DNA from 4 places in the Sphingomonas sp. SDUR79 genome. Region 3 is predicted to be linked to each of the others. Evidence: predicted binding sites of a transcription regulator. Region 3 holds the regulator's gene; each other region holds the start of a gene.
The links. Region 3 encodes LexA, which represses DNA repair genes until DNA is damaged. Its sites were predicted from a motif close to GTTCCNCNCTTGTTCT; they were not measured.
Positions count from the first base shown of each region.

Region 1: the regulator LexA is predicted to act here: its motif matches at 5,236-5,251, upstream of ACRYLO_RS09600 (DUF5131 family protein).
Region 2: the regulator LexA is predicted to act here: its motif matches at 6,525-6,540, upstream of ACRYLO_RS19490 (LexA family protein).
Region 4: the regulator LexA is predicted to act here: its motif matches at 5,142-5,157, upstream of recA (recombinase RecA).

Region 1 is NZ_JBPDIN010000001.1:1,944,343-1,952,344, forward strand. Features, by position in the region: gene ACRYLO_RS09570 (hypothetical protein) at 1-111, shown strand, start outside; gene purT (formate-dependent phosphoribosylglycinamide formyltransferase) at 108-1,274, opposite strand; gene ACRYLO_RS09580 (methyl-accepting chemotaxis protein) at 1,588-2,979, shown strand; gene ACRYLO_RS09585 (23S rRNA (adenine(2030)-N(6))-methyltransferase RlmJ) at 3,032-3,862, opposite strand; gene ACRYLO_RS09590 (hypothetical protein) at 4,069-4,389, shown strand; gene ACRYLO_RS09595 (helix-turn-helix domain-containing protein) at 4,414-5,175, opposite strand; gene ACRYLO_RS09600 (DUF5131 family protein) at 5,431-6,189, shown strand; gene tcmP (three-Cys-motif partner protein TcmP) at 6,128-7,066, opposite strand; gene acnA (aconitate hydratase AcnA) at 7,348-8,002, shown strand, end outside.
Region 2 is NZ_JBPDIN010000002.1:54,865-62,866, forward strand. Features, by position in the region: gene ACRYLO_RS19450 (ParB/RepB/Spo0J family partition protein) at 1-1,341, shown strand, start outside; gene ACRYLO_RS19455 (hypothetical protein) at 1,586-2,065, opposite strand; gene ACRYLO_RS19460 (DUF3768 domain-containing protein) at 2,401-2,787, shown strand; gene ACRYLO_RS19465 (hypothetical protein) at 2,916-3,173, shown strand; partial or broken gene ACRYLO_RS19470 (Fic/DOC family protein) at 3,176-3,550, shown strand; gene ACRYLO_RS19475 (hypothetical protein) at 3,713-4,465, shown strand; gene ACRYLO_RS19480 (hypothetical protein) at 4,490-4,705, opposite strand; gene ACRYLO_RS19485 (Y-family DNA polymerase) at 4,794-6,056, opposite strand; gene ACRYLO_RS19490 (LexA family protein) at 6,060-6,491, opposite strand; gene ACRYLO_RS19495 (zinc-dependent alcohol dehydrogenase) at 6,815-7,993, opposite strand.
Region 3 is NZ_JBPDIN010000001.1:362,992-370,993, reverse strand. Features, by position in the region: gene ACRYLO_RS01640 (hypothetical protein) at 41-613, shown strand; gene trpD (anthranilate phosphoribosyltransferase) at 686-1,681, shown strand; gene trpC (indole-3-glycerol phosphate synthase TrpC) at 1,678-2,463, shown strand; gene moaC (cyclic pyranopterin monophosphate synthase MoaC) at 2,460-2,930, shown strand; gene ACRYLO_RS01620 (PilZ domain-containing protein) at 3,176-4,117, shown strand; gene ACRYLO_RS01615 (molybdopterin molybdotransferase MoeA) at 4,156-5,340, shown strand; gene lexA (transcriptional repressor LexA) at 5,412-6,080, shown strand; gene ACRYLO_RS01605 (GFA family protein) at 6,186-6,596, shown strand; gene ACRYLO_RS01600 (ComEC/Rec2 family competence protein) at 6,778-8,002, opposite strand, start outside.
Region 4 is NZ_JBPDIN010000001.1:1,146,622-1,154,623, forward strand. Features, by position in the region: gene ACRYLO_RS05450 (DUF2062 domain-containing protein) at 1-127, shown strand, start outside; gene ACRYLO_RS05455 (M13 family metallopeptidase) at 185-2,233, shown strand; gene ACRYLO_RS05460 (hybrid sensor histidine kinase/response regulator) at 2,272-4,659, shown strand; gene ACRYLO_RS05465 (response regulator) at 4,700-5,050, shown strand; gene recA (recombinase RecA) at 5,237-6,307, shown strand; gene ACRYLO_RS05475 (glutathione S-transferase family protein) at 6,603-7,244, shown strand; gene ACRYLO_RS05480 (dicarboxylate/amino acid:cation symporter) at 7,270-8,002, shown strand, end outside.

The sequences.
Region 1 (8,002 bases), 1.6 Mb from region 3:
GGCTTCATTCTGTGGGTCGGCAACAGCCACGCGCGCAGCGACCGCGCCGCAATCCTCGCCTTCCTCCACCAAACCCTCGCCACCCGCCCGTTTAACCCGCGCGACCTCTAGCGATAGACGATCCGCACTTTTCCCGCTGCCTCTACCGCCACGCGCCGCGCGCTATCCACATCCCCCGCCAGCGCCAGCGCCACCCCCATCCGCCGATAGGGCCGGGTCGTCGGCTTCCCGAAAATTTGCACATCCACCTCGCCGCCCGGCGTCGCCAAAGCCTCCGCCAGTCCCGCGTACCCCGGCCCTTCGCTGTCCCGATCCGCCAGGATCACCGCCGAAGCCGCCGCCCCGCGCAGCACCACCTCCGGCACCGGCAGCCCCATCACCGCGCGCGCATGCAGGTCGAACTCGGTCAAATTCTGCGAAATCAGCGTCACCAGCCCCGTGTCATGCGGCCGCGGCGACAGCTCGCTGAAGATCACCTCTTCGCCCTTCACAAAGAACTCGACCCCGAACAGCCCGTATCCGCCCAGATCGTCGACCACCTTGCGCGCCATCTCCTGCGCCGCCGCGATCGCGCCCGGCGTCATCGCCGCCGGTTGCCAGCTTTCCTGATAGTCGCCCCGCTCCTGCCGGTGCCCGATCGGCGGACAGAACACGACGCCCTCACGCGTCCGCACCGTCAGCAGCGTGATCTCGTAATCGAAATCGACAAACTCCTCGACGATCACCCGCCGCCGGTCGCCGCGCATATTGGCGACCGCATAGTCCCACGCCGCCTCAAGGCCCTCCGCCTCGCGCACCGTCGTCTGCCCCTTGCCCGACGAGGACATCACCGGCTTGATCACGCACGGCAGCCCCGTATGCGCCGCCCCCGCCAGCACCTCCTCCAAACTCTCGGCATAGCGATAGCGCGACGTGCGCAGCCCCAATTCGACCGCCGCCACCTCGCGAATCGCGTCGCGGTTCATCGTCATCATCGTCGCGCGGGCCGACGGCACCACGCTCACCCCCGCCGCCTCGACCTCCGCCAGCACCTCCGTCCGGATCGCCTCGATCTCGGGCACCACCAGGTCGGGCGCATGCCGCTCGATCGCCGCGCGCAGCGCATCGCCGTCGAGCATCGAGAATACCTCGCACCCGTCCGCCACCTGCATCGCCGGCGCATCGGGATAGGCGTCGCACGCAATCACCTGCGCCCCCAGACGCTTGGCAGAGATAACAAACTCACGCCCCAGTTCCCCGGAGCCCAGCAGCAGGATTTTCGCGGTAAAAGTCATGCCGTGAGCGTTAGGCGATGCGACGCGCGCGGGAAATGGGAAATGGGCGCGACGCCCTCCGCCATGCCGGCCAGACCCTCCAGAAGAGGTCAAAGGCTTCAACAAATGGTAAATTCGGACCTGCGGGCCAACACCACCGAACTCCTACCAAAACTCACCCAAGATATTGATAATAAAAGATAATTTGGCACGCAACCGAGAGGTCCGGATGTATGCGACACCAACAAGGTTCCACCCCGGAGACCAGCGGCAGCACTCCCCGGCTATAGATCATTCGATTCATATGCAGAATGACGCGAAAGGCCCAACGATGATGCACTGGTTCGAGGCGATTGCGCCAATCCGCCAAAAGACACTGGTGGCGTTCGGAACACTGGTCGGCCTGATCCTGTTCACCGGCCTGATCGAACTAGCCAAAGGCGATTGGGTCGCCGCCGCGATCAACGCCGTCTGCGCCATCGTCGCCGGTGCGCTCAGCCTGCAGTTCCGCAAGGCGATCTGCGATCCCTATGTCAACACCGTCGTGCGCATGGAGGCGCTGGCAGCCGGCGATCTCGACAGTCCGATCGCCTATACCGACTATCAGGATTGCGTCGGCCGCATGACCCGCGCGATGTTCACCTTCCGCGACACTGCCAGAGCCCAGATCGAAAGCGCCGCCGAGCAGGCCGAGGTCGTGACCACGCTGCGCTCCAGCCTGCAATCGCTGACCCAGGGCGATTTCACCGCCGATATCCGCACCGAATTCCCGCCGGCCTATGCCGAACTCAAGAACAATTTCAACGCCGCGCTGGCGTCGCTGCGCAACCTGATCGGCTCGGTCATGGACAGCACGCGCAGCATTACCACCGGCTCGACCGAAATCGCCCACGCGTCCGAGGATCTCGCCCGCCGCACCGAAGCCAATGCCGCCAGCCTCGAACAGACCTCCGCCGCCGTGTCGCAGATGCGCGAGCGCCTGCAGTCCAATGCCGAAGCCGCCGAGCGCACCGTCACCCGCGCCGATGGCGCGATTCAGAGCGTCGCCACCGGCCGCACCACCACCGAAGAAGCGGTCCAGGCAATGACCCGCGTCAGCGACAGCGCCAAGGGCATCGACACGGTGATCGAGGGCCTCGACAAGATCGCCTTCCAGACCCGCGTCCTCGCCATGAACGCCGCGGTCGAAGCCGGCCGCGCGGGCGAAGCCGGTCGCGGCTTTGCCGTCGTCGCCGACCTCGTCTCCGCCCTCGCCATGCGCGCCGAGGAAGAGGCCGGCCGCGCCCGCGAACAATTGACCACGACCCAGGCCGATATCGGCACCGCCGTCGACATGGTCCGCAACGTCGACTCCGCCTTCGCCAACATCTCGGGCGATGTCGGCGAAGTCCATGTCCTCCTCGCCGACATGGCCAGCGCGAACGAGGCACAGGCGACCGCGATCCGCCAGATCAGCGTCGCCATCTCCTCGATGGACCAGTCGACGCAACAGAATGCCGCGATGGTCGAGGAAACCTCCGCCGCCGCCCGGAACCTGTCGCGCGAAGTGGAAATGCTCGCCGGACAGGCCGGCCAGTTCAACGTCGGCGGCACCAACACGCCCCGCGCGACCGCCACAGCCCCGGCACGCCAGCCGGCCCGCAAGACGCCGCGTCCGGCCGCGCCAGCCCCGGCCCCGGCCCCCCGGCTGGCCGTCGCGGGCGGCGATCCGTGGGACACGTTCTGATCCGACCGCGTGGAATCGATCCTCCCCGCCAGGGGAGGACCGGCACGAATCCTCAACCGTCCAGCCAGCCGGCCGAGATCACGCCGCGATGCCCGTCCGGCGCAAGCGTGGCGCGGAGCGCTTCCAACACCGGCGGCAGCGCTTGCGTAAAGGCATAGGGCGGATTGACGATAAACAGGCCCGCGCCATTATAGATGCCGGGCTGATCGGCATCATATAACCAATGCTCGACGACCAGGAATTTCGGGATGCGCAGGTTCCGCAGCCTGGTCTTCCACTGCTGATGCGTCGCGCGGTCTTTCAGCGGATACCAGATCACCGTCACGCCATGCGCCCATTTGCGGTGCGCTGCGGCGAGCGTGGCCGTGATCCGGGCGCGCTCGTCGGTCTGCTCGTACGGTGGATCGACCACCACCACCCCGCGCGGCGTGCGCGTCGGCAGCATCGCCAGCCACAGCTCGTACGCATCGCGCTCATGCACTGCAGCCGGCGTGCCCCGCATCGCCCCGCGCAGCGCATACGCGTCCTCGGGATGTTTTTCGTTGAGGATCAGCACGTCCTGCGGGCGCAGCAGTTGCGCTAGCACCCGCGGCGATCCGGGATAGAGCTGCGGCTCCGCCCCGACATTCACCGCCCGCACCGCCGCGCGATAATCGTCCAGCAACGGGTTCGCGTCGGCAAACACCCGCACCACCCCCTGCGCCGCCTCCCCGGTGCGCTGCGCCTCCTCACCGCCCAAGTCATAGAGCCCGCACCCTGCATGGGTGTCGATCAGCGTCAGTGCGCCCTCTTTCAGCTGCAACGCGCGGACCAGAGCGATCAACAGGCTGTGTTTCACCACATCGGCGCTGTTGCCGGCGTGGAAGGAATGGCGATAATTCATTGAAGATCCAAATCCCTGCCGCTCTACCCTTGCCCGCGCGTCGCGCCGCGCAAACGGCGTCGATGCCCCTCTGGCCAAGCCTCAAATCAGCTTTCGCCCTCGGCGGCAACCGGCAGCAGCAACAGCAGCGATCCGCACTCCAACCCGCACCACGGGCCGACGTTCGACTAGGCCCGACCGGATCGGTCATGCTAAGGGCCGCGCCTATGTCGAAATCTCAAAGCAAGGGCGGCGCTGTCCAGGTCGATGGCATCCTCTACGATTGGCACCTGCAACGCGAACCGCATCTGTCCGATGACGAAGGGTGGCGGGGCATGACCCTCTCCCTGCAACAGCGCGATTCCAGACGCGAGGCGCTGGTGGAATTCCCCCCGCCCAAGCGGCTGATGAAGGGCTTGCCGCCCGGTCGTCTCCAGCTCGACGACGCGACAATCACGCGCTGCATCCGCGCCGCGCTGGCGGCGGGATGGGAACCGACCACACGGGGCAAACCGGTGCAGTTCATGGTGGACGCCGACGGCAATTAAGGTGCCGGGCGCTGTCAGCCGCGCTCACGGCACCAGCCCCGGCCGCTCCCCCGCGATCACCGCGCGCTCATACTCCTGCCACGCATCGGCCCGCACCACCGCCTCACGCCGCCGCGCCTGAGCGATCCGGTCCAGCGCCTTCAGCAATGCCGTGTCGGTCTCGTCCCGCGTCGCAAACTCAGGCACGGTCCGCGCCTTCGCCGCCACCACCCGCTCCGCCTGCCGCGCCGCCTGTTCGCGGACCAGCAGCGTGCGCAGCAGTGTCTCCGAATAGCGCCGCCGCGTCCCCGTCACCTTGCCGCCATGGACGATCGGCTCGTCCCAGCCCTCGACGGCGCGCTCCCACGCCACCTGCTCCAGGCACGGCAGCGCCCGCGCCAGCGCCGCCTCGCACGCCGCTGCAAATTCGGGTGAGCGCGTCTTCAGCCGCGTCACCGCACTGCGCGACATCCCCACCCGTTCCGCAGCTTCGGCAATCCCGCCCGTCTCGGCCAGCGCGCGCAGAAACGCCCGCCGCCGCACGTCCGACCACCCGTCCCAGCGTTCGCGCGGCGCAGTCTCCGCGACCTTCGTGCCGCGCTGCTCGATCCACTGCGCCTGCCACTCCGCCACCATCGCGTCCCAGCGTTCGCGAAACTCCGGCTGCCGCCGCCGCCGCGTATAGGCCGACTGGGCGCACCGCCCAATCGCATCCGCCGCCGCCCGCGCCGTCCCGGTCTGTCGCAGCGCCAGCAGAAACGCCGTCTCGGTATCCTGCGTCCAGCGCATATAAGGTCGCTTGATCATCCCCCACCCCGTCCGTCACGTTGAGGGGGAACCAGTTATACGCGACGGGGCTTGTAGGAAAGAACATTTTGGGAACAGAGATCCTCCCCGGAACGGGGAGGGGGACCAGCCGCAGGCTGGTGGAGGGGGCCCGAGGCAGGGGATACCTGTGCGTACACCAGTCATTCCTCCCAGCTAAGTATTTTGGAATTTCGAACCATTGGAATCACTTAGCGACCCTTGCCTAACGCTATGATTCATTTATATTTTCTAACCATGTCTGAGAACTCTCCTATCGAATGGACAGATGCTACGTGGAACCCCGTCGCCGGGTGTTCGCTCGCGTCCGCAGGCTGCACGAACTGCTACGCGATGCGTATGGCGGCGCGGCTGGAAGCGATGGGAGTTCAGAAGTATTCAGGCCTAACTCGAAAGTCCGGCGGGCGAGCAAAGTGGACCGGAAAAGTCCGTTGTGACGAGACATCGCTTGAAGTCCCTCTCAAGTGGCGGTCGCCTCGCAAGGTTTTCGTCAACTCGATGTCGGACCTGTTTCACGATGAGGTGCCCGAAGAGTTCATTCGTAAGGTGTGGGACGTGATGCGGTCGACGCCCCGTCATGACTACCAGTTGCTCACGAAGCGTCCGGACCGAATGCGTGAAGTCCTGTCCAAGCCCGGCTTCGACGTGCTTCCAAATGCTTGGCTGGGAACGAGCGTAGAGAGTGGCGACGTGGTTGGTCGGATCGAACACCTTCAACGTACGCCCGCAGCAATTCGGTTCATTTCATTTGAGCCGCTGATCGGCCCGATTGGCTCGCCTAACCTTGATGGGATTGCGTGGGCGATCGTCGGCGGTGAGTCGGGGCCGGCGGCTCGCCCAATGAATGAAGATTGGGTTTGGGCGATTGAGCGCCTGTGCCGCCGGTTCGACACCGCCTTTTTCTTCAAGCAATGGGGCGGCACCAACAAGAAGGCTACAGGCCGCCTGTTGGGTGGCCGGACCTACGATGAGATGCCGGCGTATATTTCCGCATGACGTGATTGACGCCCCGCTTAATGAGATCGATAGCGCGCGGATTGTTGGATAAGCAGTACAGCTCAAAGAAGTCGCTACCCTTCACGATCAGCGGGAGCGGATCAGACACGTAGCAGAACAAGCTTCCAAGCCTCTGCTTCGCAAAGGCAGCGATTTCAGAAGCTGAAGCTGCCCGCCCTTTCGTTTGATCGGGCACGGGATCGAAGAGCGATGTTTGCGCTGGCCTAGCTTTGTAAAATTGCTCCTCCCACTGATCTCCACCAAAAATCTGCGCTAGCTTGGCTCGTTTGCTCTCATCCACACCCCTTATGTCATGTGCCAACTGCTGCACGACGGCCTTGCGGGGAAAAAGATACCAAACATCAACACGCTTCGTCTCTGCGAGCATTCGTAACGTGTCCCAATCTACGCTCATTCCGTATGGATCGAGAAAAACGACAGCACGCTGTCTCTGAGCGTTCGGCCCTCCTGACCATGGCCGGCGTGAAAATAGCTTGCAAAGTTCCGCATTGGCCTCCCCGTGGGTCACTTGGATATCCAGTGCAAACTCATTCCGAAGCGCTAGCAACTGTTGGCTACGTCGCCGGTGCTGCTCGGCAAACCAATAATGCGCAAAGGGCGGATCTATTCCGAGTGCTTTCTTGGCACTTCCATCCAGATTCCGTTCGAAATGCTCGATAGGCTGACCTTCGAATATCCCACCTCGCTGAAGTTCAGCATGGCGATCTCCTGTTCCAGCGAAGGCGTCAATATACCACGTCTCGAATGACTGATTTCGCAACGCTTTCTGATAAAAATCGAGATACTCTGTAAGAGCCTTCAGCTTGATTTCTGTCCAAACGCCGCCAAAACGGTGCTCAACTCTCTTGCTCGCCATTATGGAACCGCTCCAACCGCAGTAACTTCTCGACCAAACCAAAAGTACTTTCCTGAGCAAGCTAGTTCAAAGCTATACCGCCGTCTATTGGGTCCGCCTGAGCTGCGTGGGAGTGCATCCACTCCGGCTTAAACGGTGAAGTTTCCCCTCCCCTTCCCCCCACGCCCCCTGCCTGCTATCGGCCACGCGAATCTTCGCATTCGCACACCGGCGCGCTCGCGCGGCATTTGCCGCCTCCCCGTGACGCCCGGCGTCAACACGACAGGGAAAGGGACCCGCACATGACAGCCATCGGTCAGGACAGCCTCGGGACGCGTGACACGCTTACCGTGGGTGGCAAGAGCTACACCTATTTCAGCTTTGCCAAGGCGGCCGAGAAGCTGGGCGATGTCAGCCGTCTGCCGTTCAGCATGAAGGTGCTGCTGGAAAACATGCTCCGCTTCGAAGACGGCGTGACCGTCAGCACGGAGGATGCCCAGGCGATCGTCGACTGGCAGAACAACCCGAAGGCGCCGGAGCGTGAGATCCAGTATCGCCCCGCGCGCGTGCTGATGCAGGATTTCACCGGCGTGCCCTGCGTGGTCGATCTGGCCGCGATGCGCGACGCGATGAACGCACTCGGCGCGGACGCGTCGAAGATCAATCCGCAGGTGCCCGTCCACCTCGTCATCGACCATTCGGTCATGGTCGACGAATTCGGCACGCCCCAGGCGTTCGAGGATAACGTCGAGCTGGAATATCAGCGCAACATGGAGCGCTATGACTTCCTGAAATGGGGCAGCAAGAGCCTCGACAATTTCAAGGTCGTCCCCCCCGGCACCGGCATCTGCCATCAGGTGAACCTTGAAAATATCGCGCAGGCGGTGTGGTCGTCGACCACGCCGGACGGCGATCTGGTCGCCTATCCCGACACCTGCGTCGGCACCGACAGCCACA
Region 2 (8,002 bases), on a different contig from region 3:
CTCACCCTCACCGACGATCACAGCCAGCAGATCAAGGTTTGCAAGGCGGCGAACGGGCAGGCCCACGCCATTCGCCGGATGCTCACCACGGAGAAGATCGCGACCACCAGCGGCGCGTTCCTGTTCATCGGGCGGGAAACCTATGAGGCGAAGGGCGGGACGATCACCCCGGACCTGTTCAGCCAAGGGGATGCCGGTTACGCCGATCAGCCCGAGCTTGTGCAGGAACTGGCGGAAGAGAAGTTGGACGCCATCGCCGATGAATATCGCGCGATCGGTTGGCATGAGGTCCGCGCCTCGCTGGACCGGCCCTATGACCTTTATATGAAGGGCGGCATGTATCCCGCCACCCGCGAGCCGACCGAGGCGGAGGGCCAACGGCTTGCCGAGATCGAGCTTGAGATCGAGGCCATCGCGGAGAAGGAAGGCGAGGACAGTGACCGGATCGAACCGCTTGTCGATGAGCGGGACACGATCACCGAGGGACTCCGGGCCTTCAATGCGGAGCAGGTTGCAGTCGGGGGCGTGGCGTTGTGGGTTTCGCATGACGGTTCGCTCGGCAAGAGCATCTATCGTGCGAAGGCAGAGCCCAAGCCGAAGGCGGGCAGCTGCGAGCCGCAACCGCTCTACAGCAACAGCCTGTTCGCGGACCTGTCACGCATCAAGACGCAGATCGTGCAGGAAGCGGTCGCAGCCGACCCGGCGCTGGCGCTGGACATTGTGCTGGACAGCCTTGCGGGCCAGTTGCTTCACGGCGCGCATAGCTACCAGATGGCGCTTGAGGTTCAGGCCAAGACGGTCGCGACCGATGTTCCCGACGAGCTTATGGCGACCAGTGATGTTCGCCCCGTCGAGGACGTGATGGCGACCCGGTTTGCGTCGATCCCCGCCGAGGGGCGTTTCGAGGCGATCCGCGCCATGAGCAGCGACGACAAGATGGCGCTGCTGGCGGGGCTTGTCGCGATGACGGTGGACGGCACGGTGTTCTCTGGCGGTTCCCCGGGTAGGCGGCATCACCACTTCGAGCAGATCGCGCGCGCGAGCGGGGTGGACATTGCCGCCCGTTGGAGCGCCCCCATCGCCCTGTTCGACAAGATGCGCCGCGCCGCGATGATCGACCTGTTGCGCGAGGAATGCGGTGCCCCGAGCGCCGAAAATTGCGCCACCATCAAGAAGAAGGGCGACTTGGCGGTGAACGTGTCGGAGCGGCTTCCGGCCAGTTGGCTTCCCGCCCCCATGAAGATCGGTGCGTTCGATCAGCCGGAGGGCGAAGCGGAGGACTTCGACGGCGACATGGACGGCATCGAGGACGAGGACATGGCCGACGACGAGATGGCGTGACGACTATCGGGGGCCGGTGAAGATCGGCCCCCATCTTCCCCGTTTGGCCCAGCAGAGGCCCCGTCGCCGGCGCGACAGCCATGCCCTGCATGGCCGTCGCGCCCGCTGCCCTTTCAGGCCCGCGGGCGCCGCCCGCCCACAAGGGACGGGCGGCGCCGTGGCGACTTCACGACATCATGACGAGCTGCGCGACTTTGCATCAGCACGCACGATGATCGGCTCGCGCTCCGCTTGAGTGGCGGATTCAGCCTGCTGAGACCGCTACAAGTGTGCCACGTGGCACACCTCCTATCGGCATGAACGGGGTGTCCAGCAACGCCAACAGATCGCCCAGGGCGCGGCGTCGATAGGCGTTTAGCCAACGCCGGCGACGATGTTCGGCAGCATCATGGATCATGTGGCATCGCTGGCAGAGCGCGGCGAGATTGCGCGGCGCGTTGTCGGTCGGATCGTGGTTCAGGTGGGCGCACGCGATATAGACCCGCGTAACACGAACAATCGCGATGACCCCAGAGTCGGGCGCGCGCACCCGGCGTCCCCGGCCATCACGCCATTGCCGATGATCGGCGTCCCACCAGCGACCATCGCCCAAGTGGAAGACGCGCTTCCCATGCGGACGTCGGCAATGCTCACATCGTCCATTCGCGCGGCCGAACCGGATCAGCCTCGACAGCTCGGGCCAGTCGATCGGATAGAGCCAGCGATGTTCGGCCATGATCGGCATGACGATTCTATGAGTCAGCAGAGTCGAGAACGAAAGCAGAAAATCACCTAATTGACGTGCGGAGATCCGCACCGCGCATCGTGCCGCCGAGCGCGCTGCTTGCGCTCGGCGCGAAGGGGAACGCCAAGGGCGCCGCCCTTTCGTTCCCGAACGACAATCGACCGCCCGTGTAATCCGCCAAGCCCGGCACCCGGCGACGATCGCCGGCCGCGCTAGGGCGGTTCGCCCGCGCCAGCGGTAGATTCTCGCTCCCCCTCCCCATCCCGTCCTCGCCGGACAGGCAGGGCCGTGAGGCCGAGCGGCCTTGCGGCCCATGCCAAGAAGGAGGATCACCAATGCACAGCCCGGAACAACTCGCCGCCATTCGTCGTCTGAACGACGCGGCCCGCAGCAATCCCGGCACCAGTTCGATCGCCAATACCACGATCGGCTTTCAGGCACTTCCCGACGCGGATCGGTTCGCAGCGCTTGCCTCGATCGTTGGTTTCACGAAATTCGACGGCAACAATGACCCTTATGGGGAGCATGATTTCGGCGCCGTCTATCGCCTTGCGTCGGGACGATGGACGCAGGACCGCCCGAGGAGGGACAGGGATATTGCCGAGACCGTTTTCTGGAAGGTGGATTGCTATGACACCACCCTGACCTATGGCAGCGAAGCGCCATGGGATGAGCGGCAGACCAAGCGCGTGCTGACGATCATGTTAGCAAGCGAATACTGATAGCTTTTCGCAATGCGCTGCGTCCGAACGGGCGCGGCGCATGGTGAATCGATCGACGGATGGGACGAGTGATTTGTTGAGGAATCGCGACGGAAGGCGTAGTGTTAAGAAATTGGAAGGATGACGCGATGGCCCAGATCGATCTTGCAAAGCTGCGCGAGCGCGTCCGTAAGATGGACTTCGAGCGCGGCACCCCCGAGCAGGTCGCGTTGTGGCGTGAGGATGTAGCAGAGGCGCGGGCCAATCTTGCTATCGAAGACATGACGCCGACCATCGACGAAGATGCGATGTTCGCGATGATGCTCGACGAGGGCGTGCCCCCCGCACTTATGCCCTCCATCATCCTCAGCCTCTATCAGCCCGGAACACGCCAGATCGCAGCCTGAAATTGGCTGACGATCCCTACACATATCCCGGCACCGAGACTCTACGGAACCGCCTCGGGATCACCGACGATAAGACGCTCACCGAGGCAGAGCGACGGCTGACACAGGCGCGCGGCGCAGAGGCCGCGCGCCTGTCTTTTCCTGCGACGGATGAAGGCTACCGCGCGCTTCACAAACATCTGTTTCAAGACCTCTACGATTGGGCGGGCGAGGACCGCACCGTCAATATCGCCAAGGGGGGATCGAGCTTCGCCGCCGTCCCCTATGTCGCGCGCGAACTCGACAAACGGTTCGCGGACGTAAGCAAACAGAACAACTTCAAAGGCCTTGCTCGAGACGAGTTTTTCGACCGGCTTGGCGATCATATCAACGAGATCAATGCCATTCATCCTTTCCGCGAAGGCAATGGCCGCACCATGCGCCACCACGCGGCGCAGCTCGCCCGCGAGGCAGGCCATCCAATCCGCATTGCCGGGATCGACAAGGATCAGTGGATGGAGGCGTCCCGCCACGGTTTCCTGACAGGCGATCATCGCGGCATGGCCGCAGTCCTCTCTGCAGCAGCGATCAAGCGCGACCTCTCGCCCGAAGCGCGCATCGGTCCCGCCGGGATCGCGATGCTCCCCAAACGCGCCCCGCCTGAGGGGCAACGCTACCGGGTGACATTGACCAAAGTGCGCGAGGAAATGGAACGATATCTTCCCGCCGCCCGCCAGCAGGCGGCTGACCGGCTGCGCGGGCTTGTGAAGGAAGGCGCACCTTCGGCCGCTATCGCCAATGCGCGCACCGAACTGGCCTATGTCCGGCACGCTAAGGGGCCGGTCTATCAATCGCACCTTCTGACCTATCTCGGGGTCCGTCAGATCGATGCTGTCGTGACGCCCCAGCAGACGCCATTGGAGCGGGTCAGAGAGATCGGCGCGGCGCTCGGCGTCCAGATCAACAACCAGCAGCCCGCGCGGCTTCAGCGTGCCGTGCGCGCTCTGGAGAGGCCGATCCTGCCTCCCGGCTATTCACCGGGCCAGGAGCGGCTCGCCGCGACGTTCCTGAAGAATACCCCAGAGATGAACCACGCCGATACTCGGCTCGCGCCAGCACAGGCGATTGTCGACGCTGCCATGCAAACCGCGCGTGATCGTGGCGAGAGCGCACGCATGGTCGGAACGATTGGAGAGTCGACCCGGCAACTCGTAGCCGATCGGATCAAATTGGGGGACAAGCTCGATGCCGAAATCGGCAGCGCGACACCGGCGCAATCGCCGGCGTCGCGCGATAAAGACCGAAGCCGCTGACTGCGTAGGGCCGATTGAGGTTAGCTAGTGTAGCGGCCCCCTTCGGCTTCGCTCAATGTGCGCGTCAAATTCCGCCAACTGCGCCGGATCAATTTCCTCATGGGGTTGCAGCGGCCTGGCGCTGGCGGCCGCGTCGATCGCGGCTTGAAGATGGCAAGCGGCACACGTAGCACCTTCGCCATCACGGTCATAAATCGCCAATGCCCGTTTCATCAGCGACAGAGCTGTTTCGCTTTTCACGACGGACTTCCATTCTACTTTTCAATGCAGGTCCGCTCCACGACCAGAACCGAGCGCGTTGGTTGGTTCGAGGCGGTTGCTTCGCTGCTTATCGCGCGACGGGTATTTCCCCGATCTTCGTAGTCCAGGCCGGACTTTTCTGCGACCGCTTAGTATCGAACGATCGCGCGCCGCACCCCTGCGCCGCCAAGATCACTGTATTTCGACCAAAGCGGGAGTTGATCCCGTCCATTGCCGCCAGCAATCCCGGCGCTCTAGGATCGGCCGTGGCGAACAAGTCCGCTTGCCCTTTCCCTTCCGGCGTCAGATCCTCCAGCAGCACGCCGCACTTGGTATAAGCGCCCCCGGGCTGAAACATTGCTTCCATCATCTTCCCCGCGATCCCGACGATCACGCGGGGGTCATTGGTCGGAGGAGAAAGCCGTGCCGATCGCGATGCCGAGGGCGGGTTCGGCTTAAAGCGTGAGCCATGCGCGAACGCGATAAGCCGATTTGCAGCCAGCCCTTGCACACGTATCTTTTCGGCCGCGCGAGCTGCGCGCCGCGCCATTGCCTCGCACAGCTCGGCAAGGTCGGAGACGGGCTCGCCAAACTGGCGCGTCACGGCGGTCGCCTTGAGCGGTTCGGGTGCCACCTTGAAATCGTCGCATTCGATCCCGCCCAGCTCGCGCACGAGGCGTTCCAGCACGACAGTCCCGACGTCGCGCGCGACCGCCGGGGGCAGCGCAGCCAGGTCTGCCGTCGTTTGCACGCCTAGAGGCCGCAGCCGGGCTGCCAGTGCCCCTCCAATTCCCCACACCTCGCCAACCGGCCAATGTTCAAACAGACGCCGGCGCAGCTCGACGTCGTGGAGATCCACGACGCCGCCCCACACCTTTTCTGTCGCCTTCGCCAAGGCGTTCGCGACCTTCGAGAGCGTGCGGGTCGGACCCAGCCCGATCCGTGTCGGCAGTCCGACGGATCGAGCAATATCCTCGCGGACCGCGTGCGCGGTCGGCACATCGCCAAGGCCGCTCGCGAGCGGCGGCAGGCGGAAGAAACTCTCGTCGATCGAGTAGATTTCTACCAGATCGGAATGGTCGGCGATGACTGCGTTGAAGCGCCGGTTGAGGTCTGCATACAGCTCATAGTTACTCGATCGGAGCTGGATGCCGTGGCGCTTGATCCGATCGCGTATCTTGAAGACCGGCTCGCCCATGCGGACGTGTAGCGCCTTGGCCTCTTCGGAGCGGGCCACCGCACAGCCATCATTGTTCGACAAAACGATGACCGGCACGCCCCGCAGGCTCGGATCGAACAGGCGTTCGGCCGAGACATAGAAATTGGCGACATCGACGATCGCCCAAGACACGGTCTAGCGCCGATAATCGCGCACGCCGGTCCGCACGACGCCCCATATCTCGACGTCTTCGGCCGAGGTGGGTTCGTAGCGTTGCTGACTGTTGCGCGCTTCGAGGAATGCGGCGCCCCGGCGCCGAACGAGCTGGCGGCAGACAAAGCCGCCATCGACGATCGCGATTACAATATGCCCTTCTGCAGGGCGCGTGTCGCGATCAACCACCACGACGTCGTTATCGTGGATGCCAGCTTCGATCATGCTGTTGCCGCTGATCCGGAACACAAAACTCGCCGCCCGATCGAGCCTCAACAGCTCGATCAGGTTTATGGCGTCATCCTCCCAATCTTGGGCCGGGCTTGGAAAGCCGGCGCCTGCTGCGCCGACGACGCGAAGAACAGTCCCCTTCGGCACGTCGGCGAGCGGGACCGGCTGCATCAGAGGCAGCATGTTGATTCCCTTCGCGCTCTTGTAACTCGCGATAGAACGAAATGGGAACACACTCGATTAACGGCTTGTCGTTTTGTCCTCTGATGACGCTATTTCGCGCCTTTCCTGCACCCTGCAGGGCAGAGTGCGATCAGGCGTTGCGACTGATACGCCGATAGCGAAGACCGTTTTACCGGCAGTCAGAAGACTTAGAGTGAGCCTGCGGCTGGCGAACCGCTCTTCTTGATCGGAAATCTCGCAGGCGCGACACAAATGCACCCGCCGAAATCCCGGCGGGTGCATGACGATTAATCTCATTCTGTGGCGGAAGGTTCGCCGGGCTTTTAGCCGTGCGGCCGCATGACGACCTTGATTACCCCTTCTTTCTTATCACGGAATTTTTCATACATCGCCGGCGCGTCTTCCAGCGATGCGGGATGAGTGACGACGAAGCTGGGATCTATGTCACCCGCTTCGATGCGGGCAAGAAGCGGTGCCGTGTACCGCTGCACATGCGTCTGCCCCGATTTGATCGTGAGCCCCTTATTCATCAAGGCCCCAATTGGGATCTTATCCGCCATGCCGACATAAACGCCAGGGATGGAAACCGTGCCTCCCATACGGCAGGACTTGATCGCTTCGCGAAGCACGTGGACTCGATCAGTGGCCAGGAAAGTTGCGGCCTTCACCTTATCTACGACGGCATCCACGGAGCCGTGCGCCGATGCCTCGCAGCCCACGGCATCGATGCAGCTATCCGGCCCACGTCCCTTGGTGCGATCCTGCAGCTCCTCGTAAACGTCATCGACTTCATCGAAGTTGATCGTCTCAGCGCCGCCCGCCTCCGCCATCGCAAGGCGCTCGGGCAAATTATCGATGGCGATCACACGCCCAGCGCCCAACATCAACGCCGAGCGGATGGCGAATTGACCGACAGGGCCACATCCCCAGATCGCGACGGTATCGCCTTCCTCGATGTTGGCGTTCTCGGCCGCCATGTAGCCGGTCGGGAAAATATCAGAGAGGAACAGCGCCTGTTCGTCGGTGATGTTGTCCGGGATTTTGATGGGTCCGACATCGGCCATCGGCACACGGAGATATTCCGCCTGGCCGCCACAGTAGCCGCCCATCATATGGCTGAAGCCAAATAGGCCGGCTGGCGAATGGCCCATCGCCTTGATCGCCATCTCCGCGTTGGGGTTCGTTCTCTCGCACGCGGAGAACAGACCTTTTCGACAGAAGAAGCAATCACCGCAACTGATCGTAAACGGCACGACCACCCGGTCGCCGATCTTCAGGTTCGTGACCTCCGATCCCAAGGCGACGACCTCACCCATATTTTCATGACCGAGGATATCGCCAGACTCCATGGTCGGCATGTAACCGTCGAGGAGGTGCAGATCCGAACCACAGATTGCGCAGGCGGTGATCTTTATGATGGCGTCGCGCGGATGCTGAATTTCTGGATCGGGAACCGTGTCGACACGAACATCCCCCTTACCGTGCCAGCATAGAGCGCGCATAATCCATCT
Region 3 (8,002 bases):
GCCGCGCGCCGCCTTCCACCCTTGCGCCGGGAGAAAGCTGATGCCGCCGGCTCCATATCGCCTGGTATTCGACATTGCCGGCCAGCCTGCCGATCCGATGATCCTGTGGATCGGGGTCGCCGGAGGGGGCCTGGCGTTGATCGTGCTCGCGCTTGGCGTGCGCATCGTGCGGGGTTATCGCGGCGGTCGGCCGCGTGCAGGGCGGATGACCTGGTTCGTCACCGTGTTCATCGCGGTCTGCGCCGCCGCCTTCATTTTTGGCAGCATCCACCAGCACAGGCGTGAACGCGCGCTCGGCGCGGAACTCGCGGCCGGACGGGTGCGGGCGGTGGAGGGGTGTCTCGACCATTATGGACCCGAGCCGCGCTCGCGGGCGCTCAGCACCTCGACCGCCACCGACGAGCATTGGCGCGTCGCCGGGCAGGAATTCAGCTATGGCAGCGGCGATATGGGTCGCGCCTTCAAGGCGTCGGCAGTCGATAATGGCCCGGTCCGCGCCGACAGCCGCGTCAAGCTGCGCTACATTGTCGATCCCGTGACCGGCATGAACCGGATCGTGCGGCTGGAGGTCGCAGATGGCGCCTGCCCCGCGGCGCCTTGGGAAGAGGGCTGACCGCAGCCGCGCTTTGCCCACGCGCAACAGGATTTGCTCGACTCGCGCAGCGCACCCCGGAATAGAGGCGGCGTGACCAGCTTCAGCCTCCTTCCCGACCCCTCCAGCCCGCTCGCCCGCGAAAGCGCGGCGCAGGCATTCGCCCATATCCTCGACGGCCGCGCCGCCGACGCGGAGATCGAGGCGTTCCTGATCGCCCTGTCCGATCGCGGCGAAACCAGTATCGAGATTGCCGAGGCGGCACGGGCGATGCGCGCGCGGGTGATCCGGGTCAGTGCGCCCGCCAATGCCATCGACGTGTGCGGCACCGGCGGCGACGGGCAGCATACGCTCAACGTATCGACCGCCGTGGCAATTGTCGTCGCAGCGGCAGGCGTGCCGGTCGCCAAACATGGCAACCGCGCGGCGAGCTCCAAATCGGGCGCAGCCGATACGCTGGAGGCACTCGGCCTCGACCTCGATCGCGCGGCGGCGAATGCGGAGGCGCACCTCAACGATATCGGCATCGCCTTCCTGTTCGCGGCGAAATATCACCCGGCGCTGGGCCGGATCGCGCCGATCCGCAAGCGCATCGGGCGGCGGACGATCTTCAACCTGATGGGTCCGCTCGCCAACCCGGCGGGGGTGCAGCGCCAGCTGATCGGCATCGCCCGCCCCGATTATGCGCCGATCTATGCCGAGGCGCTGGCGCAACTGGGCGTCAAGGGCGCGGCGATCGTCGCGGGTGAGGAAGGGCTGGACGAACTGTCGCCCGAAGGTGGTTCGCTGGTGGTCAGCATCGGCGATGTCAGCCTGCCCGCGCGCGTGACCCCTGCCGACGCCGGCCTGGCCGCCCACCCGCTCGCCGCCCTGCGCGGTGGCGATGCGCAGGAGAATGCCGCGGCACTGCGCCGCCTGCTCGATGGCGAGCGCGGGGCCTATCGCGACGCGGTGCTGCTCAACGCCGCCGCGGCGCTGGTGGTCGCGGGCGAAGCGATCGATCTGCGCGAGGGCGCGGAGGAAGCGGCGGAGACGATCGACAAGGGGCTTGCCAAAGCGCTGCTCGACTGCTGGATCGCCGCCGCATGAGCACGATGTTGGATGAAATCATCGCGGTGAAGCGCGGCGAAGTGGCGGAGCGCAAGGCGGCGACGTCGCTCGCGGCCCTTCAGGCGCTGGCGATGGCACAAACCCCGCCGCGCGGCTTTCGCGCCGCTTTGGATGCCAAGGCAGCAAGCGGATACGGCCTGATCGCGGAGATCAAGAAAGCCTCGCCGTCCAAGGGGCTGATCCGTGCCGATTTCGATCCGCCCGCCCACGCCCGCGCCTATGCCGCCGGCGGCGCGGCGTGCCTGTCGGTGCTGACCGATGCACCGTTCTTTCAGGGGCATGAGGACTATCTGATCGCCGCGCGCGCCGCCTGCGCGCTTCCGGTGATCCGCAAGGATTTCATGATCGACCCGTGGCAGGTGCTGGAGGCGCGCAGCATCGGCGCCGACGCGATCCTGATCATCGTCGCCGCGCTCGAAGATGCGCAGATGGCGGAGATCGAGGACGCGGCGATCGGCCTCGGCATGGACGTTCTTGTCGAGGTGCATGACGCGGAAGAGCTCGACCGCGCACTTGCGCTCAAGTCGCGGCTGATCGGGGTCAACAACCGCAACCTCAAGGACTTCACCGTCTCGTTCGACCGCACCTATGAACTGGTCGGTCGCGCGCCCGAAGGCTGCACCTTCGTCGCCGAAAGCGGGCTGACCAGCCGCGCCGACCTCGACACGATGGCGGAGCGTGGCGTGCGCTGTTTCCTGATCGGCGAGTCGCTGATGCGCGAGGACGATGTCGAGGCGGCAACGCGGGCGATGATCGGGTGAGCGACCTGACCCATCTCGACGCCAGCGGCGCGGCGCGCATGGTCGATGTCGGTGGGAAGGCCGAGACGGAACGCGTCGCCATCGCCACCGGGCGGATCACCATGTCGGCCGAGGCCGCCGGGGCGATCCGCAACGGCCTGCTCAAGAAAGGCGACGTCATCGCCGTCGCGCGCATCGCCGGGATCATGGCGGCGAAAAAGACCAGCGACCTGATCCCGCTGTGCCACCCGCTGGCGCTGAGCAAGGTCACGCTCGACCTGGTCCCCGATGACGGCGGCGTCACCGCCACCGCCACGGTCGGCCTGACCGGTCGCACCGGCGTGGAGATGGAGGCGCTGACCGCCGTCACCGTCGCGCTGCTCACCGTCTACGACATGGCCAAGGCGCTCGACCGGACGATGGAGATCGGCGCGGTGCGGCTGATCGAAAAGCGCGGCGGCAAGTCCGGCGACTGGCACGCAACCTAAATTGATCCTCCCCCGCAAGGGGGAGGTGGCGCCGCAGGCGACGGAGGGGGAGGACGGCGATGTCCTGTCACCTCTTGCCGACTTGCTTCCGCCCCCTCCGTCACGCTTCGCGTGCCACCTCCCCCGGGCGGGGGAGGATCAAAACTACGCCAAGCCCAGCAGGGTTAACCTACCCCTTACCGCGCTCGCTCAGCGAATCTTGACGGCGCGGGGCCCACAGCTTTTCCGTTCAGTTGTGGGGCGTTATGTCGGGTTCAGGGCGGTCTGCCATATTTTCACTGTCGGACGGACTCGACCCGGTTCCGCCCGGCAACGGCGAGAATGCTGCCCACGCCCGATTGATCGGCAGCGACGGCATCCGCGACTGCTTCGTCCACCGCATTACCTCCGCCGGCGCAACGCTCACCGTCAGCGGGCCGCTCACCGATGGTGATCGTGGCCGGATCGAACTGCCCTTTGGCGTCAGTGCCGAAGGATCGGTACTGGGCGACGACCCCGCCGCATTCACCTTTTGCTTCGACGAACCGCTCGACGTCGTTGGGGCGCTTGCCCGCTGCCTTGCCGCATTGCCCAGCGAGCGCCGCCAGATGCCGCGCGTCGAGCTGCGCCAGCGGTTGTGCATTCGTCACGGCGATCAGGTCGATTTTGCCTGGACCCGCAACCTCTCTCCGGCGGGCCTTGGCGTCGAAACGCGCGCCGCGTTGCGCGTGGGCGAGGCGGTCGAGGTCACGCTCGACGGGCTGCGGCCGATCGCTGGCGAGATCCGCTGGACCGAACGCGGTCAGGCCGGCATCGCTTTTGCCGAGGAACTGGGCTGGCAGGTCCTGATGCCGTGGCTGCGGCAGGTCGCCAATCGCCGCCCGCCAGTGGCGCAGGAGCCGATGGTGGGGAGTGCGTCGCCGCTGGGCGCGGTCAAGAATGCGATCAAGCTGGATGCGGCGACCCATGTCCGATCGGGCAGCAGCTGGTGGAATGCGCAGATCACCTCGCTCAGCAACGCACTGGTCGAGTTCGAGAGCGAAACCGAATTCGCGCCCTTGTGCGGCCTGTGGCTGTCGCTGCCGCAGATCGGCGGCTGGCCGATCCGGGTGATCGAATGTCATGGCGCGCGCCATGTCGCCGAATTCCGCCTGCCGCTGCGCCCGCACGAGATGAGCCGGTTGAGCGAGGCCGCGCGGCCCCGGTGACGCCTCGACCATAGGCCGCGCCCCGGCTAATCGGGGCCATGGCCGACATGATCTCTTTGGCGGAAGCGCAAGAACGCCTGTTTGCAATGGCCGACCCGGTGACGGTCGAGCATGTGCCGCTGCGCGACGCCGCCGGGCGCTGGGCCGCCGCGCCGGTGGTCGCACTGCGCACCCAGCCCGAGCTGCCGCTCTCGGCCATGGACGGCTATGCGATCCGCTTCGCCGAGCTTCCCGGCCCATGGCGGGTGATCGGCGAGAGCGCGGCGGGACGGCCCTTTGCCGGATCGGTCGCGCCGGGTGCGGCGGTCCGCATCTTTACCGGTGCGGCGGTGCCCGATGGTGCCGACACGATTTTGGTGCAGGAAGAAGCGGAGCGGGACGCTGACGCGCTGAAACTGGACGGCAACGGTCCGCCTGCGCGCGGCGCGCATGTGCGACCGGTCGGGCTCGATTTTTCCCGCGACGCGATCGTGATCGATGCGGGCGCGCAGCTGACCCCGGCGCGGATCGCGCTCGCCGCGATTGCGGGTCATGCCACCCTTCCCGTCCGCCGCCGCATCCGTATCGCCATTGCCGCCACCGGGGACGAACTTCGCGCGCCCGGTGCGCTGCTCGGGCAGGGCGAGCTTCCTGAAAGCAACGGCGCGATGCTGGCCGCGATGCTGGCGACGCTGCCGGTCGACCTGATCGACCTCGGCATCCTGCCCGACCGGATCGACGCGCTGACGACCGCATTCGCCGCAGTCAACGCCGATCTGCTCGTCACCAGCGGCGGCGCGTCGGTGGGCGACCACGACCTCGTCCGTCCGGCGCTGGAGGCGGCGGGGGCCGAAATCGATTTCTGGAGGGTCGCGATGCGCCCCGGCAAGCCGGTGATGGCCGGACGGATGCGCGATACCGTCGTGATCGGCCTGCCCGGCAACCCGGTGTCGGCGCATGTCACGGCCTGGCTCTTCGTCCTGCCGATGGTCGCGTATCTTTCCGGCGCGGCCGACCCCCTGCCCCGCCGCCGCACCGCAATCCTTGGCACCACGCTGCCCGCCAATGGCCCGCGCGCCGACCATATCCGCGCGGTCCATTGCGACGGGCGCGTCATCCCCGCCGACCGTCAGGACAGCTCGATGCTGCGCATTTTGGCCGCTGCGGATTGCCTGATCGTGCGTGCTCCACATGTTCCGGCGGCCGCACTGGGCGACTCGGTGGAAATCCTCGACATTGGCTGATTCGGACCCGCTTGACGGGGCGTGGAACAAGGCGTAAACGTTCCATGTCTGTTCTTGATAGGGGACGTCCAATGCTTACGAAGAAGCAGCATGAGCTGATCTGCTTCATCGCCGACCGTCTGGCCGATACCGGGGTTTCGCCCTCGTTTGAGGAGATGAAGGACGCGCTCGACCTCAAGTCCAAGTCGGGCGTCCACCGCCTGATCTCGGCGCTGGAGGAACGCGGCTTCCTGCGTCGCCTGCCCAATCGCGCGCGTGCGCTCGAAGTGGTCAAGATGCCCGAGCGCGGCGAGACCAAGAAGCCCGCGGCCAAGTCCAGCGTCGTCGCGATGCCGCGCCCCGCGCCGCAGCCGGCGAATGACGTGATCGAAATCCCGCTGCACGGGCGCATCGCTGCGGGCGTACCGATCGAGGCGATGGAGGGATCGACGATGCTCCCCGTCCCCGCCGCGTTGCTCGGTTCAGGCGACCATTATGCGCTTGAGGTGGCCGGGGATTCGATGGTCGAGGCCGGGATCTTCGACGGCGACTATGCGCTGATCCGCCGCCAGGAAACCGCACGCGACGGCGAGATCGTGGTCGCGCTGATCGACGAGATGGAAGCGACGCTGAAATATTTCCGGAACGAGGGCAGCATGGTCCGCCTCGACCCGGCGAACCGCAGCTACGACCCCCAGCGCTACCGCCCCGATCAGGTGCGGGTGCAGGGTAAGCTGGCCGGACTGCTGCGGCGGTACTGAGGCCTGGAATAGCCCCTCCCCTTCAGGGGAGGGGTTGGGGTGGGGCGGTGAGGCTAGGGCGAACACGCCAAGTCATACCCCGTCCGGAACTGAGGGAGAGCCAGCATGACCCTGACCGGCGGATGCCATTGCGGCGCGGTGCGCTACGAAATCGACGGCGAGCCGCTGCACGGCGGTCAGGCGCTGTGCCACTGCAGCGATTGCCGCCGCTGCGCCGGTGCGCCGATGGTTGGCTGGGCGATGTACCCCGAGGACGCGGTGACGGTGACGCAGGGGTCCCCCCGCGAATACGCCTCATCCGACACCGGCCGCCGCTGGTTTTGCGAAACCTGCGGCACCGGCCTGCTTTACCGCAACGCGACCAATCTGCCGGGCCTTGTCGATGTCCAGGCATCGACCCTCGACAACCCCGACGCCGTCCCCGCTGCCGCACACATCCAGACCGCCGACCGCATCGGCTGGATGAAGGATGCACATGCCTTGCCGCAGTTCGAGCGATTTCCGGGCGGGGCGTAGCAGCCTCGCAGGCCCTGTCGTCTGATCGCGGGCGCCCCCCTTCGGCGTCACCCCGGCCTTGTGCCGGGGTCCACCGGGAGGCAGGCGCAAAGCATGAGGCTTGAGCGCCGGATGTGCGGCCAAGTGGACCCCGGCACAAGGCCGGGGTGACGAACGTGTAAGGACGGAGCGCTGCGGGTCCTCACTCCCGCGCCGGCATCACCGTCTCCGCCTCCAGCCACGGATGTCGCGCCCCCGCGCGCCGCACCGTCACCACCGTCGGGCGCTCCCCGAACGTGATCGCTACCCCGCCCGTCTCCTCCAGCTTCGCCCGGTCCAGTTTCAGCCATTTCGGCACGCACCCGCGCGGCAGCCAGCGGTCCGCGACGATGATGTCGGCTGAGGCACAGAAGGCCACCATCTCGTGCCAAGGCACGCGATAGCCGCTGCGCGTCGCCGCGATCCGCCATTCGCGCCCGCCGCGCTCGACTGTCACCATGCACAGGTCCGCACTGCACCGCGCATCGCGCTGTTCAGCCAGCGCAGGCAATTCCGCGTCCACCCCGCCATTCTCAGCCAGCGTGTCGCGCACATAGTCCCCGGCCCGATCGCGCAGCAGCGCCAGTTCACCGCCGGGCATCCGCAGCGCCAGATGCCGACCGTCCCCGGTCACCAGCAGGTCCGGCATCGGCGTCGCCAACGCCCAGACCCCGCCTAAGACAACCGGCACCAGCCCCGCGAGCCGCATCCGCGTCCGCCACAGTGCGATCCACACGCCCCCCACCACCATCAGCGCATAGGCCTCGCCCGGCATCGCGGGCAGCATCGCCAGCGCGCCAGGCGCATTCGCGGCGGTATGCGCGATCCACAGCAACAGATGCAGCCCCTGCTCCGCCACCCACCAAAAGGGCGCGCCCAATCCCACAGCGTCGAACACCAGCCCCGCCGCCTCGAACGGCATCACGATGAAGGTCGTCAGCGGGATCGCCACGATATTGGCCAGCGAGCCGTACAGGCCCGACTTGTGGAAATGGTACAGCGCAATCGGCGTCAACGCGATCTCGACCACCAGGCCGGTCAGCAACAGCGACGCAACCCCGCGCACCAGCCGCCGTCCCCACCCCTCCTCGCGCCGCTCGAACCAGCCGCGCACGCGCTGGTTTTCATACAGCGCGACGATCGCGGTGACCGCGGCAAAGCTCATCTGAAAGCTTGGGCCCATCAGCGCCTCGGGCCACAGCAACAGCACCACCAGCGCACCGAACGCGACGAGCCGCAGCGTGATCGCCTGTCGCCCCAGCATCATCGCCGCCAGCACCATCAGCGCCGCGATGCACGACCGCACCGTCGGCACCTCCGCCCCGGTGAGCAACGTATAGCCTACCGCCGTCACGCCCGCGACGCCCGCCGCGATCACCGGCAGCGGC
Region 4 (8,002 bases), 780 kb from region 3:
GCTCGTCATTTCGGTGGTGTGCGCCGCCGCAGGCTATGGTCTTTCCATTCTGATCTGGCGCGGCTGGGTCGCGCGCAAATGGCGCAAGCGCGTCCTGCTCCGCAATAAAGTTTCTTCGGAGACTTGATCGGGCGTATCATCGGCGTAAGACACGGGCGTTTTCAAATGTCCCGAAGGGTGCCCGATGCGTCTTCTCCTGATCCCCGTCCTTCTTGCCGGAACCGCGCTGGCAAGCGGCTGCACGCCGTCCACCAGCGCCGAAGCGCCGTCGGCCGCTCCCGCTCCTGCCGCCAAGCCGCAGCTTGGCAGCTTTGGTTTCGACGTTGCCGGGATGGACCGCAGCGTGGCCGCAGGCGAGGACTTCTACGCCTTCTCGAACGGGACCTGGGCGAAGAACACGCCGATCCCGGCCGACAAGTCGAACTATGGCATGTTCACCGCACTGGACGACCTGTCGAAGGAGCGGGTGCGGGGCATCCTCGATGAGGTGAAGGACAATCCCGCCAGCATGGTCGGGCGCGCCTATTCCAGCTATCTCGACACGGCGACCGTCGAGGCGCGTGGCCTGGCGCCGATCCAGCCCTGGCTGGGCAAGATCAAGGCGCTCGACAGCAAGGCGGGCTATGCCGCCCTGGTGGTCGAGGGTGCGAAGATGGGCGTGCCGGGTCCGTTCGGTGGCTATGTCGGCCAGGACGACAAGATCCCGACGCAGTATATTTTCACCATCTATCAGGGCGGCACCGGTCTGCCCGATCGCGACATGTATCTGCTCGACAACCCGAAGATGGCGGCGATCCGCACTGCCTATCTCGGCTATCTCGCCAAGATGCTGACGCTGGCGGGCGAGGCGGATGCCGACGCGCGGGCCAAGGCGATCCTCGCGCTCGAGACCAGCATCGCCAAGGTGCAGTGGACCCGCGAGGATTCGGGCGACGCGGCGAAGACCTATAACAAGTTTACGCTGGCGGAGACCGCCAAGCTGTCGTCCGGCACGCTCGACATGCCGGCGATGCTGAAGGCGCTGAGCCCCAAGATCACCGAAGTGCTGGTCAACCAGCCGAGCGCGGTGTCGGGCATCGCCAAGATCATCGACGATGCGCCGCTGGCGGTGGTGAAGGACCAGATGTTGGTGCGCAGCCTGGGCGCGATGGCGGACTATCTGCCCGATGCAGTCGCCGACACCAACTTCGCTTTCTACGGCACGACGCTTCAGGGCACGCCGCAGCGCGAGGCACGCTGGAAGCGCGGCGTGGGGTTCGCCGAAGGAGCGCTGGGCGAGGAACTGGGCAAGGAATATGCCGCGCGCTATTTCCCGGCCGAGTACAAGGCGGAGATGAACAAGCTCGTCGCCAACGTCCTCGACGCGATGGGCCGCCGGATCGACGCGCTCGACTGGATGCAGCCGCAGACCAAGGAACGCGCCAAGGCGAAGCTCAAGAACTTCACCGTCAAGGTCGGTTACCCCGACCAGTGGCGCAGCTATGCGGGGCTCGAGGTCAAGGCCGATGACCTGTTCGGCAATGCCGTCCGCTCCAACCGCTTCGATTATGCCTATATGCTCGACAAGCTGGGCGGCCCGGTGCGGAAATGGGAATGGGGCATGCTGCCCCAGACGGTCAACGCCTATGCCAATTTCGGGATGATGGAAGTCGTCTTCCCCGCCGCGATCCTGCAGCCGCCCTTCTTCGATCCCAAGGCCGATCCGGCGATCAACTATGGCGGCATCGGTGCCGTCATCGGGCATGAGATCAGCCACCATTTCGACGATCAGGGCGCCAAGTATAACGAAAAGGGCGAGCTGGCCGACTGGTGGACGCCGGAAGACGTCAAGGCGTTCGAGGCGGCGGGCAAGGCGCTGATCGCGCAGTACGATGCCTATGAGCCGCTGCCGGGCGAGCATGTGAAGGGCGAGTTCACGCTGGGCGAGAATATCGGCGACCTGGCGGGCCTCACCATCGCTTACGACGCGTATAAGCATGCGCTTGGCGGCAAGGAAGCGCCGGTGATCGACGGCTTTACCGGCGACCAGCGCTTCTATCTCGGCTGGGCGCAGGTGTGGCGGCGCAACTATCGTGAAGCGAACCTGCGTCAGCGGTTGCTGACCGATCCGCACAGCCCGTCGATCCAGCGCGCCTGGGTCGTGCGCAACCTCGACCCCTGGTACGGCGCGTTCGGCGCAAAGCCGGGCGAGAAGCTGTATCTGGACCCGGCAAAGCGCGTTCGCGTCTGGTGAGCGCTTGACGCTATGGCAGCGGGGCGGGAAAGGGGGCCATGCCCAGCCTTTCCGCCCCGACTGACGAAACCTCCGGGATCACCGGCCCGCTGATCGTCGCCATCGTGGCGGGATCGGTTGCGGGCGGGGCGGTGCTGTGGGCGATCGACTCGCTGCCGGTGGCGGCCGGGTTCTTCGCGACAGCCGTGCTGATCGCGCTGGCCGCGACCTTGCTGCGGCGGCCAGCAGTCGCGGCGGAAGCGGCATCGACAACCGCCGAGAGCGACTGGTCGCTGGCCAATATGCTGGCATCGATGAGCAACGACGCCATCGCGGTAACCGACCGCGCCGGGCGGCTGGTGTGCGCCAATGAGCGGTTCGGCACGCTGTTTCCGGGCTATCCCGCGCCGCCTGCAGTGGTGATCGGCGATTGGGCGGCATCCCAGCTGGGCAGTGCCGGACGCGCGGCATGGCGCGACGGGCAGGCGTCGAGCGGATCGTTCGATGCCGCCGGGACCAAGCTGACCGCGCATGTGAGCCGGGTCGGCGATTCGCTGTTGGTGTGGCGCTTTGCCGGGGCCGATGCGGTGGACCTGACCAAACAGGCACAGGCGCTGGTCGCTGGCAAATCGGGCGACCGGCTGGGGCAGGCCGGGATCATGATGGCGCTGATCGGCGCCGATGGCCGGGTGCGCGCCGCCAATCGCGTGCTCCGGCTGCGCGCAGCCGGTGACGAGCTGGCGATGATCGAGGGGCGGGACATTACCCGCTTCCTGATCACCGACAATCGCGGGACGGTGCGGTTCGAGCGCGAGGGACTGTCGGGCGCGCCGATCCGGGTGCTCGAAATCCCCTTCCTCGATGGCGATGCCACGCCGATGCTGGTTGCGCTGCTCGACGAGGAATATGCCCCGGCGCAGGAAATGGGCGCGGAATCGACCGCGCATGTCCGGTCGCTGATCGCGCTGTTGCCCACCGGCATCGCGCTGGTCGGGGCGGATGGGCGCTTCGTCTTCATGAACGAAGCCTTTGTTCGCGCGGCGCATGTGAATGGCGACGCGCCGCCGCTCTATCCCGGCGACCTGGTCGTGCGTGAGGACAAGAGCACGCTGGCCGATGCCGTGCGGCGCTTTGCGGCGGGGGCTGTGCATCCGATGGACCTCACCGTCCGCTTTGCTCAGGCTCCGGACGAAGCAGTGTCGCTGTCGATCGCCTCGGCGCGTGGCCTGGGCGACGCGGCGGTGCTGCTGAGCCTGCGCGACGCGGGTGAGGAAGGGCAGCTCAAGCGACAGGTGGCGCAGGCGACCAAGATGCAGGCCGTAGGCCAGCTCGCCGGCGGCGTCGCGCACGACTTCAACAACATCCTGACCGCGATCATCGGTCATTGCGACCTGATGCTGATGCGCCACGCGCCCGGCGACAGCGACTATGACGATATCCAGCAAATCCTGCTCAATTCGAACCGCGCGGCCGCGCTGACCCGCCAGCTGCTCGCCTTTTCGCGGCAGCAGACGCTGCGGCCACAGCTGTTGCAGTTGCCCGACATCATTTCCGAGGTGTCGAACCTGCTCAAGCGGCTGCTGGGCGAGACGGTCGAGCTGGTGGTCAATCACGGCCGCAATCTTGGCCCCGTGCGCGCCGATCCTGGCCAGCTGGAGCAGGTCGTCGTCAACCTGGCGGTCAATGCGCGCGACGCGATGCTGGCGAAGAACCCCAATGGCGGCGGTACGCTGACGATCGAGACGCTGAGCGTCGCGGCACATGAAGTCCGCGCGATGGACGAGGATGTCCTGCCGGTCGGGGACTATACCGCGCTGCGCGTGTCCGACACCGGATCGGGCATTCCGGCGGACGTGCTGGCGCATATCTGGGAGCCGTTCTTCACCACCAAGGAGGTAGGGAAGGGGACGGGCCTGGGCCTGTCGACTGTTTATGGTATCATCAAGCAGTCGGGCGGGTTCATCTTTGCCGAGAGCGAGCCGGGCAAGGGTGCGGTGTTCACCATCTATTTGCCCGTTCACAATGCACCCGAGCCGACCGCGCAGCTTCCGACCGCCAAGGCGGTGCAGGGCGATCTGTGGGGCAGCGGGACGATCCTGCTGGTCGAGGACGAGGCGATGGTGCGCGCGGTCGCCGAACGGGCACTGGCGCGGCAGGGCTATACCGTGCTGACCGCCGAAAATGGCGAGGCGGCGCTGGAATTGCTGGAGAAAAGCGAGAAGCCGGACCTGCTGATCAGCGACGTGGTGATGCCGACAATGGACGGCCCGACCATGGTCCGCCATGCGCGCAAGAAATATCCCGATCTCAAGATCATCTTCATGTCGGGCTATGCCGAGGAACAGCTGCGCAAGTCGATAGATCTCGACAATGTCGCGTTTCTCCCAAAACCCTTTTCAGTCCAGCAACTTGCAGAGCTCGCCCGGTCCGTAATGACCGCAAAATAGCGCTCGACCACGCAACGATTGTCAGGCACATGCTGACGCGATGAGCGCACCCCAACGCATCCTCGTGGTCGAGGACGAACCCCTGATTGCCATGATGATCGAGGATTTCCTCGACATGCTGGGCAAGGACCATGCCGGCACTGCCGACAGCGTGGCATCGGCGCTGGAGATCGTTTCCGCTGGAGGAATCGATGCTGCGATCCTCGATGTCAACCTGTCGGGGGGCGAGCTGAGCTGGCCGATCGCCGATGCGCTGGCGGCGCGGGGCGTGCCGTTCGTGCTTGCCACCGGTGGCAGTGGCGACACGGTGGTCGATGCGCATCGCGATCGGCCGGTTCTGGCCAAGCCGTTCACGATGGACGCGGTCGAGCAGGCGCTGGCCGAGCTCTGACGTTCCGGTCTGGTGGCGGGAGTTTCGGTCCGCGGTGACGGGGTCCCGGCACCTGGCGCGGGGCGTCGGCAGATGAGAACAAAAAAAGATCGTTCCGCACTTGTTCCTTCGGAACAGATGTTGTACATCCGTCGGCAGGCAATGGTTGAACCTGGGCCGCAAAGCATTTAGCGACGGAGATCTCTCATGGCAGCTTCCCTCAAGGTGATCGAAGGCAAGATGGGCATTTCTCCGGATAAGCAGAAGGCGCTCGATGCGGCGCTGGCACAGATCGATCGCGCGTTCGGCAAGGGCAGCGCGATGAAGCTCGGCTCCAAGGAGACGATGCAGGTCGAGGCGATCTCGACCGGCTCGCTCGGGCTGGACATCGCACTGGGCGTGGGCGGCCTCCCGCGCGGTCGCGTGATCGAAGTCTATGGTCCGGAAAGCTCGGGCAAGACGACGCTGGCGCTGCACGTGATTGCCGAGGCGCAAAAGGGCGGCGGAACCGCGGCCTTTGTCGATGCCGAGCACGCGCTCGACCCGGTCTATGCCAAGAAGCTGGGCGTTAATATCGACGAGCTGATCGTGTCGCAGCCCGATACGGGTGAGCAGGCGCTCGAAATCGTCGATACGCTGGTTCGCTCCAACGCGATCGATGTGCTGGTGGTGGATTCGGTGGCGGCGCTGGTCCCGCGCGCTGAAATCGAGGGCGAGATGGGCGACAGCCATGTCGGCCTTCAGGCACGCCTGATGTCGCAGTCGCTGCGCAAGCTGACCGGCTCGATCAGCCGCTCGCGCTGCATGGTGATCTTCATCAACCAGCTGCGCATGAAGATCGGGGTGATGTACGGTAATCCGGAGACCACCACCGGCGGCAATGCGCTCAAATTCTACGCCTCGGTCCGGCTCGACATCCGCCGCACCGGCCAGATCAAGGATCGTGACGATATCATCGGCAACACCACCCGGGTGAAGGTGGTGAAGAACAAGGTCGCGCCGCCGTTCAAGCAGGTCGAGTTCGACATCATGTACGGGCAGGGAATCTCGAAGATCGGCGAGATCCTCGATATCGGCGTGAAGGCCGGGCTGGTTGAGAAGGCGGGCGCCTGGTTCAGCTATGACAGCATCCGCATCGGCCAGGGGCGTGAGAACGCCAAGACGTTCCTCAAGGAAAATGCCGATGTCTGCGCACGGCTGGAAGCGGCCATCCGCAGCCGGACGGAAAAGGTCGCCGAAGAGATGATGACCGGGCCCGACGCGGAAGACGACCTCTGATTTTACGATAGCGGCGGAAAAGCCGTCGTTAACCAGTTTCGGGCAGCAATGCCTGTTGCGGGCCGTGCCGGATCGACAGGTCGGTGGCGGTCAAGGGACCAGTCTCCCATTGGAAGGCCCGGCGTGGCGTGCGCCGGGCCTTTCCTGTTCGTGGCGGTTTCGAAACGCTGTGGACTGACTCAGAGGATCGGCTGCCCGGCGTCGCAAATCCGTGCCGGGCGCCTCTTTCCATTTTCGCCGCATCCGCGCACAAACGCGTCAACCCCGCACGGGACCGACAAGGGAGCGCGCAGCGATGATCACCGTTCACCATCTGGAAAATTCGCGCTCGCAGCGTGTGCTCTGGCTGCTCGAAGAACTTGGGCTTCCCTATGAGATCAAGCGCTACGAGCGGAACCCCAAGACGATGCTTGCTCCGCCGGAACTCCAGGCAGTGCATCCGCTGGGCAAGTCGCCGGTGATCGTCGATGCGGACCCCGACAGCGACACGCCGCGCACCGTGGCGGAGACTGGCGCCATCATCGAATATCTGGTCGAAAAGGCTGATGGGCGGCTCGGCGCGCCGGCGCACCGCGAGTCGGCACTCCGCTACCGCCACTTCATGCACTATGCGGAGGGTTCGCTGATGCCGCCGCTGCTGGTCAAGCTGGTGCTGATGCGCGTTCCGATCTTCGGCAAGGCGGCGCAGAAGAAGATCCAGCCGATGATCGACGTCCATCTCGACTTTGTTGAGGCGGAACTGGCCAGCCGCCCCTGGTTCGCGGGTGACGCGATGACCGCGGCGGACGTGATGATGAGTTTCCCACTCGAAGCGGCACGCTCACGTGGCGGGCTCGACGCGTCGCGCCCGGCGACGATCGCCTGGCTCGACAAGGTCCATGCCCGCCCGGCCTATCAGACGGCTCTCGCCAAGGGCGGCCCCTATGCCTATGCGTGACGCTGCAACAAGTTAAGGGGGACGCATGTCGGGCGCAGAGGCGATCACGGAGCGGCGGCGCGAATCGACGCTGCAATGGCAGATGCTGGGCGGGTTCGTGCTGGGCCTTGCGCTTGGCCTGTTCGTCCATTTCACCTCCGCCGACGCGGCGTGGGTCAAGACGGTGACGACCTATGTCACCGGCCCGATCGGGCAGGTGTTCCTGCGCCTGTTGTTCATGCTGGTGATTCCGCTGCTCTTCTCGGCACTTGTCGTCGGCATCGCCGAGATGGGCGAGATCGCGGCGCTCAAGCGTGTCGGCCTGCGCACTTTGGTCCTCACAGTCTGCGTCTCCACCATCGCGGTGATCGTCAGTCTGTTGCTGGTCAACCTGCTTCAGCCTGGCGCCGGGGTGGACCGGGTCGAGGCGCAGGCTTTGCTCGCTGCGTCGGGGGACAGCGCGGGCGCGATCCTCGATCGCACTGCCAGCACCCCGACCGGCGTGGACGCGATCCTGAACATCGTTCCCACCAATGTCGTCGCGGCGATGACCGCGAACGACATCCTCGCGATCATGTTCTTCGCGCTGTTCTTCGGCATCGGCATCCTGCTCACCGCCGACCGCCCGCAGGTGCAGACGCTCAAGCGCGGGATCGAGGGGATCTTTGAAGTCTCGATGCGTCTGATCGGCCTCGTCATCCGGCTCGCGCCGATCGCGGTGTTCTGTTTCATGTTCAACCTGGCCGCGCTGTTCGGCTGGGAATTGCTGGTACGGCTGC